One region of the Streptosporangium sp. 'caverna' genome, then DNA from elsewhere that is predicted to be linked to it. Evidence: riboswitches for the same ligand, from Rfam matches in the RefSeq annotation. Region 1 holds a riboswitch; each other region holds the start of a gene.
What was found. A riboswitch is a leader RNA that binds a small molecule or an ion and turns the genes downstream of it on or off. The one in region 1 is predicted to bind cobalamin.

Region 1 (4,353 bases):
GGTCGACCAGGTGGTCATGGAGCAGGTTGACCTCGTCCACGTAGAGGACGCCCCGGTGGGCGCCCGCCAGGAGACCGGGTTCGAAGGATTTCACGCCCTCGGTGAGGGCCCTTTCGATGTCGAGGGAGCCGACCAGCCGGTCCTCGGAGGCGCCGACCGGCAGCTCGACCAGGCGGGCGGGCCGTACGGCACCGGCCGTGGGAGCCGGAGGCTCCACCGCTTCCGTCCGGGCCTCGTGCGGCCCGTCGGGACACTCGGGGTCCGGGGCGGCGGGGTCGCAGGAGAAGCGGCAACCGCTCACCACCTCGACGGGTGGCAGGAGCGCGGCCAGCGCTCGCACGATCGTGGACTTGGCCGTGCCCTTCTCCCCTCTGACCAGCACTCCGCCGGAGCGGGGGGACACGGCGTTGAGGATCAGCGCGAGCTTCAGGTCCTCCGATCCCACGACCGCGGTGAAGGGATAGCGGGAGTCACGCACCTTCGAGGTCTCCTTGCATGTCGTCATGGGGTGTAGCTCAGCTGCCAGCGCCCGCCACGGCCGGTGAGCGCGACGCGGGCCAGCGGTGCGACGTCGATCCGCCAGAAGGCCGCGGCCGGCGCCCCGAGGGCGTGGACGACCGCGGCGCGGATGATCGGGGGGTGGGTGATCGCGACGAGCCGCCCGGGGGCGCGGCCGGCGAGCCAGCCGGCCACCCTGCCGAGGAGGACGGTGATCGACTCTCCTCCGTGGGGCGCCGCGGCGGGATCGCCGAGCCAGGACGCGAGGGCCTCGGGTTCGGCGGCCTCGACCTGACCGAGCGTCCGGCCGCTCCATCGTCCGTAGTCGCAGTCGGCGAGCAGCGGGTCGGGGTCGATCCGCAGGCCCAGTGCCGCCGCGGTCTGGACGCAGCGCAGCTCGGCGGGGCAGGCCGCCGAGCCGTGGCCGAACTCCCGCGCCAGGTCCGTGGCCCGGCGCAGGCCGCGTCCGTCGAGCGGTTCGTCGCCCGGGAACGCGGCCCGTACCGTCGCCGAGGTTGAGGCGTGGCAGACGAGCAGCAGGCGGGTGACCCCCGAGGGGGCGGTCATCACACCGTGCTGCGCCTGCGCGCGGCGAAGGCGAACAGTACGCCGATGCCGGTCCAGAACACCGCCTGGGTGCCGATGGACGCGATCCGGAAGTTCCACAGGAGGTCGGCGGGGAAGCCCGCGGGCACCTCGTTGATCTCCGGAAGAAGGATCCAGGCCACCACCACGGGGATCAGTGTCGAAGCACCCGCCGCCAGCCACCGCAGCCAGGGCTCACGCTCTGCGGCATACCGGTAGGCGGCGGTGCCCGCGGCGACGGCGAGGATCCCGATGAGCACCGCGACCAGATAGAGCACGGTGCGCTGGTTGATCGTCTCGGGGTCGCCCACCGCGGGTGGGTTGGCTGGATATTTCAGGAAGGGAATGAGGACGATGGCACTGAAGGCGGCGGCCGCGAGGGTTACCGCCAGCACCGGTTCGGACCGGGGTCCGACCCGGCCGCGCAGGGTCGCGTAGACGAGGGCGAACAGGCCCCCGACGGCCAGGCCGTACAGGCCCAGGGCGAGGAAGAGCCCGAAGCGCTGCCCGTCCCTGCTGACCAGTGCCTCGTCCTCCCCATGGGAGTGGGCCGCGGGTTCCGCGGCCTCGGAGTGGGATTCTGCGGCCGGGGCGGCGGCCGAGGCCGCCTCCTCGATCGCGATGGCCTGGTCGATTCGCGGCTCGCCCACGGTGTAGGCGAAGGCGGCCGCGAACAGCCCGGCGAGCAGTCCGACGAGGAGTCCCCGGACGATGAGTTTGGTGATCACCTGTGGCTCAGTGACACGGAACGCCGAGCAGATGGCGCCCGTCGTGCATGAGTTCGTGCAGGTAGTTACCGGTCTGCGAGATCGCTCCCTGGTCGAATGTGACCAGGTAGGCGAGCAGCAGCAGCACCGGTACGGCGAGCAGCCACCAGGTGAGCGAGGACAGGGGGATGGGCTGGGCTTGCGGAGCCGAGATCTGGCTCACAGGCACCTCCTTCGGGATTTACGCGTCCCTTTTTCGTAGGTTGGTGGCGGTCGAGTGACCTGGCTTCCGGCGCTGAAGTGCCGGTTACAGTGGCGCGACCGCACCGGTATTTCACCGGATTTCCCTCGCACCGCCACAAATCCCCCGGAACGTACCCCGGTTACCTATCCCCCGTCAATCCGGACACTGCGACCAATTGGGCATGACTGTAGGGGAGGCGGCCCGATCGGGCCGCCTCCCCTACAGCTGAAGGGTCACTGCTCGCCGGTGAGGGCCGTCACCAGCTCGGCGGCGGTCCGGCAGCGGTCGAACAGCTCGCCCACGTGGGCCTTGGTGCCGCGCAGCGGCTCCAAGGTCGGAACGCGCTGCAACGACTCGCGGCCGGGGATGTCGAAGATGACCGAGTCCCAGGAGGCGGCGGCGACCGACTCGCTGTACTGGCTCAGGCAGCGGCCGCGGAAGTAGGCGCGGGTGTCGCTGGGCGGGATCTCGACGGCCCGCTGGACCTCTTCCTCGGTGACCAGCCGCTGCATCCGGCCCCGGGCGACCAGCCGGTTGTACAGGCCGCGGTCGGGCCGGATGTCGGAATACTGGAGGTCGACGAGCTGCAGGCGCGAGTGGGACCAGGGAAGGTTGTCGCGGGTGCGGTAACCCTCCAGCAGTTCCAGCTTGGCGACCCAGTCCAGCTCCCTGGAGAGCTGCATCGGGTCCTCGGCCAGGCGGGTGAGGACCGACTCCCAGCGGTCGAGGACGTCCTTGGTGGGTTCGTCCACGCCGTTGGCGCTGCGCTCCTCGGCATATTTGCGCGCCAGCTCGAGATACTCCATCTGGAGCTGGACGGCCGTCAGCTTGCGGCCGTCGCGCATCGAGATCTCGTATTTGAGCGTGGGGTCGTGGGAGACCGCCCGCAGGGCCTGGACCGGGTTGTCCACGGTGAGATCGCGGGTGAAGTAACCGTCCTCGATCATGGCGAGGACCAGCGCGGTGGATCCGAGCTTCAGGTAAGTAGAGATCTCCGACATGTTGGCGTCACCGATGATGACGTGCAGGCGGCGATACTTCTCCGGGTCGGCGTGCGGCTCGTCCCGGGTGTTGATGATCGGCCGCTTGAGCGTGGTCTCCAGGCCCACCTCGACCTCGAAGAAGTCGGCCCGCTGGCTGATCTGGAAGCCCTCGCTGCGCGAGTCCTGGCCGATGCCGACCTTGCCGGCGCCGGTGACGACCTGCCGGGAGACGAAGAACGGCGTCAGGTGCCTGACGATGTCGGCGAACGGCGTGGCCCGCCGCATCAGGTAGTTCTCGTGGCAGCCGTAGGAGGCGCCCTTGTTGTCGGTGTTGTTCTTGTAGAGCTGGATCGGTGCGTTGGCCGGCACCGCCGAGGCGCGGACCGCGGCGTCGTGCATGACCCGCTCCCCCGCCTTGTCCCAGATCACCGCGGCTCGCGGGTTGGTGCACTCGGGAGTCGAATATTCGGGATGGGCATGGTCCACGTACAGCCGGGCGCCGTTGGTCAGGATCACGTTGGCCAGACCCAGGTCCTCGTCCGTGAGCTGACTCTGGTCCGCCACCTCCCTGGCCAGGTCGAAACCTCGCGCGTCACGCAGAGGATTCTCCTCCTCGAAGTCCCATCGCGCGCGCCGCGCCCTGGCCGTCGAGGCGGCCAGGTAGGCGTTCACAACCTGGGAGGAGGTCACCATCGCGTTGGCCCCCGGCTGTCCGGGCACGGAGATGCCGTATTCGGTCTCGATGCCCATCACCCGCCGTACCGTCATGCGCACCCTCTGTTCATCCGGGACTGTTCTCTTCTCGGTATGTATTCCCGACCCTAGACCCTTCACTATGCCCGGTGGTCAGACAGTTATGGCACCGAGGCCTTTTCGCCTTTCATGAAGGGTGTCCCGGTTGGTGGAGCGGGCGGCGAGACGGGCGGCAGCGGAGACCTCCCGCGCCTCCTGGCCTTCACGAACTCCTGGAGGGGCCGTTCGGCCACCCGGTACACGAGGTAGGAGAAGGCCATCGCGGCCAGCACCGTGACCACGGCGGTCAGCCAGGGCGGCAGCGTGTCCCGGAGGAGGGGAATGATCAGGACGGCGGCCGTGGGGTGGAAGAGGTAGAGCGGGTAGGTGAGCGCGCCCAGGACGGTCAGGCCACGCCAGCGGATCCGGCGCAGCCAGCCGAGCGCCACCGCCGCCATGAGCACGTAGAAGCCGATCACGACGACGGCGACGGCCCAGCCGGGCACGGGCATCGCGGCGTAGCCGACCAGTTCGATCCGTCCCGCGACCCGCTCCATCGCCGCATTGACCGCCAGGCCCCCGCTGACCCCGGCGAAACACCACA
Region 2 (4,353 bases), 3.4 Mb from region 1:
CATCGCGGTGCTCGACGCGCAGCGGCCCGGAGAGGTGGTCGTCGCCCGCAACGGCAGCCCGATCGTGCTGGGCATCGGCGAGAAGGAGATGTTCGCCGCCTCCGACGTGGCCGCGCTGGTCCGTTACACCCGTCAGGTGGTCCACCTGGAGGACGGCGAGATCGCCGTGCTCAGGGCCGACGGATTCCACACCTTCGCCAGCGACGCGCGGGAGACGGCCAAGCAGCCGCTGACCGTCGACTGGGAGGACGGCCACTACGACACCGGCGGCTACGAGCACTACCTGCTCAAGGAGATCTCCGAGCAGCCCGACACCGTCGCCAGAACGCTGCGCGGGCGTCTCGACGACCGCTTCCACATCGCCCACCTCGGCGGCCTCAACATGGACGCGCGGGAGACCCGTTCGTTCCGCCGCGTGAAGATCATCGGTTGTGGCTCCGCCTACTACTCGGGCCAGATCGGCGCGCAGCTCATCGAGGAGCTGGCGCGGATCCCGGCCGACGCGGAACCGGCCAGCGAGTTCCGCTATCGCAGCCCGGTCGTGGAGGCCGACACCCTCTACGTGGCGATCAGCCAGTCGGGGGAGACCTACGACACCCTCGCCGCCGTCCAGGAGCTCAAGCGCAAGGGCGGGCGGGTGCTCGGCATCGTCAACACCGTCGGCAGCGCGATCGCCCGCGAGTGCGACGGAGGCGTCTACCTGCACGCGGGCCCCGAGGTCTCGGTGGCGAGTACCAAGGCGTTCACCTCGACCGCCGTGGCCTTCGCGCTGCTCGCGCTGCATCTGGGGCGGGTCCGCGACCTGTCCCCGGCCGACGGCCGGCGCGTCTGCGAGGGCCTGCGCAGGCTGCCCGACCAGATCAAGGAAATCCTCACGCTGGAGTCGCAGATCAGGGAGCTGGCGCAGAAGTACGCCACCTCGCCGAGCATGATGTTCGTGGGCCGGGTCCGGGGTTATCCGGTGGCCCGCGAGGGCGCGCAGAAGCTCAAGGAGATCTCCTACGTGCACGCCGAGGCCTACCCGGCCAGCGAGCTCAAGCACGGGCCGCTGGCGCTGATCGGCCCGGACATGCCGACCGTGGCGATCGTCCCCGACGACGAACTGCTGGACAAGAACCTCACCACGCTGGGTGAGATCCGCGCCCGCGGCGGGCGGGTGCTCATGGTCGGGCACCGTACGGCCGACCCCAAGCTGGCCAACGACTGCATCGTGGTGCCCAAGAACGAGACCGAGCTGGACCCGATCCTGCTGTCGATCCCGCTCCAGCTCTTCGCCTACCACGCCGCCGTCGCGCTGGAGCGGGACGTGGACAAGCCTCGCAACCTGGCCAAGAGCGTCACGGTGGAGTGATCCGGGCGCCGGTCTCCCCGGGATCCTCCGGCCTCTGAGGTCTCCTCCTCGTCCGGCCCCGAGGGCGGTCTCGGGTCCCTTCTGCCCTCCCGGCTCACGGGGTTCCCCGGCGCGGCGAACGCGCGTCGGGGAACCCCGTCTCGGGCGATGACCCCCCAACATGTGACAGAAAGTGACATGAGGGTAACCTGGGGTATAGGGGGATCTTGGGGGGAAGGGGCCCTTATGCGTCGTAGGGGGTTTTTCGCGTTCACCGCGGGGATCATGGTCGTCGCAGGTTGCGGTGCGACGAGGACCTCCGGCGCGTCCACAGCCAACAGGCTGTCCATCATCGCGCCCATGGCTCACGGGCAGAGCTGGGATCTGGCCGTACGCACGCTGGCCACCGTTCTGGTCGAGGCGAAACTGGCGAGGACCGTCGGGGTGAGCAACCATCCGGGCGGTCTGGACGCCGCCACGATGAACACGTTCTCCGCCGCCCACGGCCCGTTCATGAGCGACGGCCAGCTGCTTCTCACGGGAATGCCGATGGTGGCCGGGGCGGAGATCACGAACGCCGCCGCCGTGGTGGACTCCACGACCCCCCTCGCCCGCCTGATCGGCGACTGGGCGGCCCTGGTCGTCCCCGCGAACTCCAACCTGCGCACCTTCGACGACTTCGTGGCGGTGCTCCGCCGCGATCCGGCCGGGCTGGTGGTGGGCGGTCAGTCCACGGGCGGTTCCGACCACGTGCTCTACGGAATGATCGGCAAGTGCCTCGGGGTGGATGCCCGGCTGCTGGAATACAGCGGCTACCCCGGGTGGTCCGAGGCGGTCGAGGCGCTCTACGACGGCCGGGTGGCCGCGATCCTGGGATCGGCCCGCTCCTTCAAGAAGGAGATCGCCGCGCGCCGCATGAGGCCCCTGGTGGTCTCCTCGGGCCAGCGGATCGACGGGATCGACGCGCCGACGCTCATGGAGCTGGAGGTCCGGCTCGAGTACAGCGACTGGTGCGGCCTGCTCGGCCCCCGCGACATGCGCCCCGAGGACCGGGACGCGGCGGTCGCCCTGTGCGACCGGCTGGACGCCACGCCGCGCTGGCAGGAGATGTGCGCGGCCAACGGCTGGAACCGGGTGTACCTGAGCGGCGAGGACTTCCGCCAGTGGCTCGTCACCGAGACCGGACGCACCCGCGGGGTGCTCTACGATCTAGGACTTCTAAAGTCTTCGAGCACAAGGTGTAGGGGTGGTTGCGTCAAGCGCCCCTAGATGTAGGATCCTTCCTCGTTGCTGGTTCGCTCCGAGAGGGGCGAGGTAAGAGGGAACCCGGTGAGAGTCCGGGGCTGCCCCGCAGCGGTGAACGGGAACGAAAGCCGTCATGAGAGCACTGGGCGCACCTTGCCTGGGAAGCGACGGCCGGTAGGCATCAGCACGGCGCCCGTGAGTCCGAAGACCTGCCGGTGATGCATGGAGAGGGAGCCGAACCGGGCACTGAGGGACGTGTGATGCGGCCTGGAGTGTGCAAGGTGAGGCGGGACTCGACCATGTCGTGAGCGAGGGAGCCGAGCCGGGCATTGAGGGACGTGTGATGCGGCCTGGAGTGTGCGCGGTGAGGCGCGACTCGACCATGTCATGAGCGAGGGAGCCGAACCGGGCACCGAGGGACGTGTGAAGCGGCCTGGAGTGTGCAAGGTGAGGCGCGACTCGACCATGAAAACTGTCCAGGGCCTCGAGGGAGGGCTCGCGGAATGAGGCGGTCCGGCATGCCCGGAACCGTTTCAGACGCGTGCGCCCTTCCGGCGAGAGCCAACAGGGGGAATTACGAGCACGCGAGGGGTAACACGTGACACAGACCTTGGTCGACGTCGCCAAGGAGATCGGGAACGACCCGGTCGACCGCCGGCTGGCGATCGATGAGGCCGCCGCCCGGGTGATCACTGATCCGGCGAACTCCAGGATCGCCGCCGGGATGCTGGCCGAGCTGATCGCCGACGAGGCCGCCGGGCACGGAGTCCGGACCTTCTCCGAGTCCATCGCCGCGACCCACGCGGCCGGGCTCATCCAGGACGGGCTGGCCCGTTTTGTGGCCGCCCACGCCGTCGCGCTGGACGCGCTGATCGCGCCGGACGCCGACGAGCGGTTCGAGTACTTCGGACTGCGCACGGTCTACGACCGCTACCTGCTGCGCCACCCGGAGACCCGCAAGGTCCTGGAGCGCCCCCAGCACTTCTTCCTCCGGGTCGCCTGCGGCCTGTCGGAGACCGTCGAGGAGGCCGCCGAGCTGTACGCGCTCATGGCGACCCTGTCCTACCTGCCGAGCTCGCCCACGCTGTTCAACTCCGGCTCGCGCAGGCCCCAGCTCTCCTCCTGCTTCCTGCTCGACTCTCCCCGAGACGACCTGGAGGCCATCTACGAGCGCTACGGGCAGGTCGCGCGTCTGTCCAAGTACGCCGGGGGGATCGGGATCGCCTGGACCCGGGTCCGCTCGCGCGGCTCGCTGATCCGGGGCACCAACGGCCACTCCAACGGCATCGTGCCGTGGCTGCGCACGCTGGACTCCAGCGTCGCCGCGGTCAACCAGGGCGGTCGCCGCAAGGGCGCGGCCTGCGTCTACCTGGAGTCCTGGCACGCCGACGTCGAGGAGTTCCTCGAACTGCGGGACAGCACCGGCGAGGAGTCCCGCCGTACGCACAACCTGAACCTGGCGAACTGGATCCCCGACGAGTTCATGCGCCGGGTCGAGGCCGACGGCGTCTGGTCGCTGTTCGACCCCAAGGAGGTCCCGCACCTCACCGACCTGTACGGCGCCGCGTTCGAGGAGGCCTACCGGGCCGCCGAGGCCGAGGGCCGGTTCGTCAAGCAGATCCCGGCCCGCTCCCTGTACGGCCGGATGATGCGCACCCTGGCCCAGACGGGCAACGGCTGGATGACCTTCAAGGACGCGGCCAACCGGACCTCCAACCAGACGGCCCGACCCGAGAACGTCATCCACCTCTCCAATCTCTGCACCGAGATCCTCGAGG
Region 3 (4,353 bases), 1.7 Mb from region 1:
CGTGCATTGACCTGTGGACACGATTCAGCCCGCGACAGCAGCGCCTGACGGCCGAACGACTACCACCCGCACGTGACGGCCGGGGTGCGATCGGTGGATCATCTGGATCGCGCCCCGGCCGTCACGGTGATTCAGGCTGTTTCCCGGCGGACGCGTAGAGCAGCCTGGACCATGTTTCTGAGACTGGCCTCGGTTTCGAGATAGCCGCGGGTCTTCAGGCCGCAGTCAGGGTTGACCCACAGCAGGGCAGGGTCGACGGCGGCGACGGCCGTGCGCAGGGCGTTCTCGATTTCCTCGGTTGAGGGCACCCTGGGGGAGTGGATGTCCCACACGCCGGGCCCGATTCCACGCGAATAGCCGGAGGCGCGCAGGTCGCCCAGCAGTTCCATCTTCGATCGGGCGGCCTCGACGCTGGTCACGTCGGCGTCCAGGTCGCCGATCGCGCCGATGATCTCACCGAACTCCGAGTAACACATGTGGGTGTGGATCTGCGTGCTGTCGGCCACCCCGCTGGTGGCCAGCCGGAACGCGGCGACCGCCCACGCCAGGTAGGCCTCGCGGTCGGCCCGCCGCAGCGGCAGCAGCTCGCGCAGTGCGGGCTCGTCCACCTGGATGATTCTGATGCCCGCCGCCTCCAGGTCGTGGATCTCATCACGCAGGGCCAGCGCCACCTGCCGGGCGGTGTCGCCCAGCGGCTGGTCGTCGCGGACGAAGGACCAGGCCAGCATGGTGACGGGTCCGGTCAGCATGCCCTTGACCGGCTTGTTCGTCCGGGACTGGGCGTAGGCGGCCCAGCGCACCGTCATCGGCTCCGGGCGCGACACGTCGCCGAACAGGATCGGCGGGCGCACGTAGCGGGTGCCGTAGGACTGCACCCAGCCGTGCTCGGTGGCGGCGTATCCGTCGAGCTGTTCGGCGAAGTACTGCACCATGTCGTTGCGCTCGGGCTCACCGTGCACCAGCACATCCAGGCCGATGTCCTCCTGCAGCTCGATGACCCGGTCGATCTCGGCCTCCATCCGCCGCTCGTAGGCGGCTTGATCGAGGCTGCCCGCACGCAGGTCGGCGCGGGCCTGGCGCACCTCGCCGGTCTGCGGGAAGGAGCCGATCGTGGTGGTGGCCAGCGGCGGCAGTACCAGGCCGGCGTGCTGGATGGCCAGCCGCTCGGCGTGTGGCGCGCGCGGGGTGCCCTGGCCCAGCGCGTCCAGCCGGGCGCGCACCCGGGGGTTGAGGAACCTCTCGGTGGCCCCGCTGTCGGCAGTGATGGTTTCTTCGCCGTTCAGGGCGCGGCCGAGCCGTACGACCTCGTCGACCTTCTGGCGGGCGAAGGCCAGCCGCGGGCGCAGCCGGGGCTCCAGTGAGGTCTCGGCCCGCAGGTCGAGCGGGACGTGCAGCAGCGAGCAGGAGGTGCTCACCACCAGCCGATCACACAGGCCGAGCAACGCCGCGCAGGTCGCCAGCGCTCGCGCGGGGTCGGTCCGCCAGACGTTTCGGCCGTCGACGACGCCGGCGACGAGAGTCTTGCCGGGCAGCCCGCCGATGGCGGCCAGCGCCTCCAGGTTCGCGGGAGATGAGACGAAGTCCAAGCCGATCGCCTCGACCGGGCAGTGGGCCAGGATCTCCAGCGCGGGTCCGATCTGCCCGAAGTAGGTGGCCACCAGCAATCGCGGGCGGCTGCTGAGCGAGCCCAGCCGGGCATAGGCGCGGCGCAGTGCGGCCAACTCCTCCTGCGTGCGGTCGGCGGCCAGCACCGGCTCATCCAACTGCACCTGCGCCACCCCGGCCGCGGCCAGGCGCTCCAGCAGTTCGGCGTAGAGCTCGACCAGACCGTCCAGCAACTGCAGCGGTGCGAAATCCGGTGTGGTGGCCTTGGCCAGCAGCACGAACGACAGCGGTCCCAGCAGTACGGGCCGGGTCTCGATGCCCATCTGGAGCGCCTCGCCGTACTCGGCCAGCGGTTTGCTCCAGTCCAGCTGGAACCGGGTCTCCGGCCCCAGCTCGGGGACCAGGTAGTGGTAGTTGGTGTCGAACCACTTGGTCATTTCCAGCGGCGCCACGCCCTCGGCGCCGCGGGCCATCGCGAAGTACGGATCCGCGGCGCCGGCGAATCGCTCGGGGGTCGCGCCGACCAGTGCGATGGTGTCCAGCACGTGGTCATACAGGGAGAAGGTGTTGGACGGGACGGCGTCCAGCCCGGCGGACGACAGTTCCCGCCACGTTTGCCGCCGTAGTTCGGCGGCTGTCTGCCGCAGGCTGCCTGCGTCGATCCGTCCCGCCCAGTACTGCTCGGTCGCCCGCTTCAGTTCGCGGTGGGCCCCGATGCGCGGATAACCCAGGATGGTCGTGGTGACCTGATTCATGGCGTCTTTCCCTCGGCTCATGCCATGTCGGTCCACGCTCGCGCGGAAGGCATGCGAAAAGACGCATCCCCGGTCCTCCCACGAGACCATGGACCACCACGCGCCGGACGGCGCGTGGGCGATTGGCAGGTCTTCGGACTCGTGGGCGTCGTGCTCGCTCCTACCGGCCGTCGCTTCCCAGATGACGCGCATCCAGTGCCGATGACGGCGTTCGTTCCCACTCACCGCTGCGGGGCAGTCCCGGATTCACACCGGGTTCCCTCTTACGACTTCCGGTGTCCACAGGACGCCGGAAGAACCAACCGCGCTCGGAAGCATATCCTCAGCCCCGCTCCCACCCACGACGGCGCCATCGCCCAGAGTTCCTCTGTTCGTCAGATGCGTCCGGTCAGGGCAGGGGCCGCTTTGTCCTTGATGGTGGTTGTGCGACCATGGCCGGTGAAGGCGACGGCGGAACGAGGAAACCGGTGTGAATCCGGTGCGGTCCCGCCACTGTGATCGGCGAGCGAATCCCGAACAGGCCACTGCCCGCACGCGGGTGGGAAGGCCGGGAGGAGCATCGACCCGAGAGCCAGGAGACTCACGCTGTCGCCTCCTCACGAAATGGGGCGGATCTCCCCAAGAGAGGAACGGTGACCGTCATGCGGTTCTCCTGCCATGGCGCCCTTCAGCCTGCCCAGCGTGCAGGACTCTCCTGGTGATCCGGCCTCTCGCCCGTCGCGGCGGCCGTCGAGGAACGGTGGCCGCGGCCAGTTTCCAGGAGACCATCCATGGGCATCCCCCGCCCGATCGCCGGCGTGTTACTCGCCGTCCTGCTCGCCGCCACCGCCTGTGGCGCTCCCGCGTCGCAGGGCTCACCGAGTGCTTCGGCGTCACCGTCCCCAGCCGGGGCCGAGGGTCGTTGCGTCACGGGCTTCGACGCCGCCAAGGACTACTTCCCGGTCAAGCAGACGCTCGAGTACGCCACCAACCTCACGCTGACCTACGCCAAGAACTACCAGGTCGCCACCGTCAAGCAGCCCGCGCCCGGGGCGAAGCCGGAGACCTACGTGCTGGTGCGCTGCGGCACGCCCGCCCCACCGCTGACCGGTGAACTGGCCGGCGCGGTGACGGTCGAGACGCCCATCACGACACTGTTCTCCGCCGCGACGACCCACCTGCCGCTCATCACCGAACTCGGCGTGCTCGACACTCTCAAGGGCGTTTCCTCAGCCGGGTACATCACCTCGGCCGAGGTCTTGTCCCGGGTGAAGTCCGGGGCGATCACCGAGTACGCCGCCGGCCAGGAGGTCGACACCGAGAAGGTCATCGCGACCAAGCCCGACGTGCTGATGAGCGGCGGCACCGAGGACAAGGCCTACGGCCCGTTGCGTCAGGCCGGGATCAAGGTGGTGGCCAACGCCGAGTGGCTGGAGTCCACCGCGCTGGGCCGCGCCGAGTGGATCAAGCTGATGGCCGCGCTGACCGGCACCGAGGCCAAGGCCACCGGCGTCTTCGGCAAGATCGAGAGCGACTACACCGCCCTGGCGGCCAAGGCCGAGGCCGCCACCCCCGTCACGGTGCTGCCCGGCCAGATGTATGAGGGGCAGTGGTCGATGCCGAACGGCGGCAGCTACGTCGCCGGACTGATCAAGGACGCCGGCGGCACCTACCCCTGGGCCGGCACCGCCGGGTCGGGCAGCACGACCCTGGACCTGGAGGCCGTCCTGGCCAAGGCCCAGGACGCCAAGGTCTGGCTCGCCACGGTCAACGAGTGGAAGACCCTGGCGGATGCGGAGAAGACCGACGCCCGCTACGCCAAGTTCGGCGCGTTCGAATCCGGCAACCTCTGGTCGGCCAACAAGGCCCTGGGCCCCGGCGGCGGCAACGACTTCTACGAGCGCGGGGTCGGCCGCCCCGACCTGATCCTGGCTGACCTGGTCGCGATCTTGCACCCCGAGCTGGCTCCCGGCCACGCGTTCGTCTTCTACCAGAAGATGACCACGTGACGGCT

Region 2: linked by a shared signal. The riboswitch ahead of DKM19_RS30700 (ribonucleoside-diphosphate reductase subunit alpha) and the one ahead of DKM19_RS15955 (CbtB domain-containing protein) in region 1 are both predicted to bind cobalamin.
Region 3: linked by a shared signal. The riboswitch ahead of metE (5-methyltetrahydropteroyltriglutamate--homocysteine S-methyltransferase) and the one ahead of DKM19_RS15955 (CbtB domain-containing protein) in region 1 are both predicted to bind cobalamin.

Annotation. Positions count from the first base shown of each region.
Region 1 covers NZ_CP029711.1:3,624,218-3,628,570, reverse strand. Annotated here, with positions in the region: gene DKM19_RS15970 (putative cobaltochelatase) at 1-505, opposite strand, end outside; gene DKM19_RS15965 (histidine phosphatase family protein) at 502-1,065, opposite strand; gene DKM19_RS15960 (CbtA family protein) at 1,065-1,811, opposite strand; gene DKM19_RS15955 (CbtB domain-containing protein) at 1,819-2,013, opposite strand; adenosylcobalamin (AdoCbl) riboswitch at 2,057-2,150, opposite strand; gene dop (depupylase/deamidase Dop) at 2,268-3,785, opposite strand; gene DKM19_RS15945 (acyltransferase) at 3,872-4,353, opposite strand, start outside.
Region 2 covers NZ_CP029711.1:7,023,521-7,027,873, reverse strand. Annotated here, with positions in the region: gene glmS (glutamine--fructose-6-phosphate transaminase (isomerizing)) at 1-1,351, shown strand, start outside; gene DKM19_RS30705 (tripartite tricarboxylate transporter substrate binding protein) at 1,577-2,599, shown strand; cobalamin riboswitch at 2,605-2,807, shown strand; gene DKM19_RS30700 (ribonucleoside-diphosphate reductase subunit alpha) at 3,174-4,353, shown strand, end outside.
Region 3 covers NZ_CP029711.1:5,288,047-5,292,399, reverse strand. Annotated here, with positions in the region: gene metE (5-methyltetrahydropteroyltriglutamate--homocysteine S-methyltransferase) at 132-2,360, opposite strand; cobalamin riboswitch at 2,467-2,678, opposite strand; cobalamin riboswitch at 2,773-2,963, shown strand; gene DKM19_RS23425 (ABC transporter substrate-binding protein) at 3,131-4,348, shown strand; partial or broken gene DKM19_RS23420 (iron chelate uptake ABC transporter family permease subunit) at 4,345-4,353, shown strand, end outside.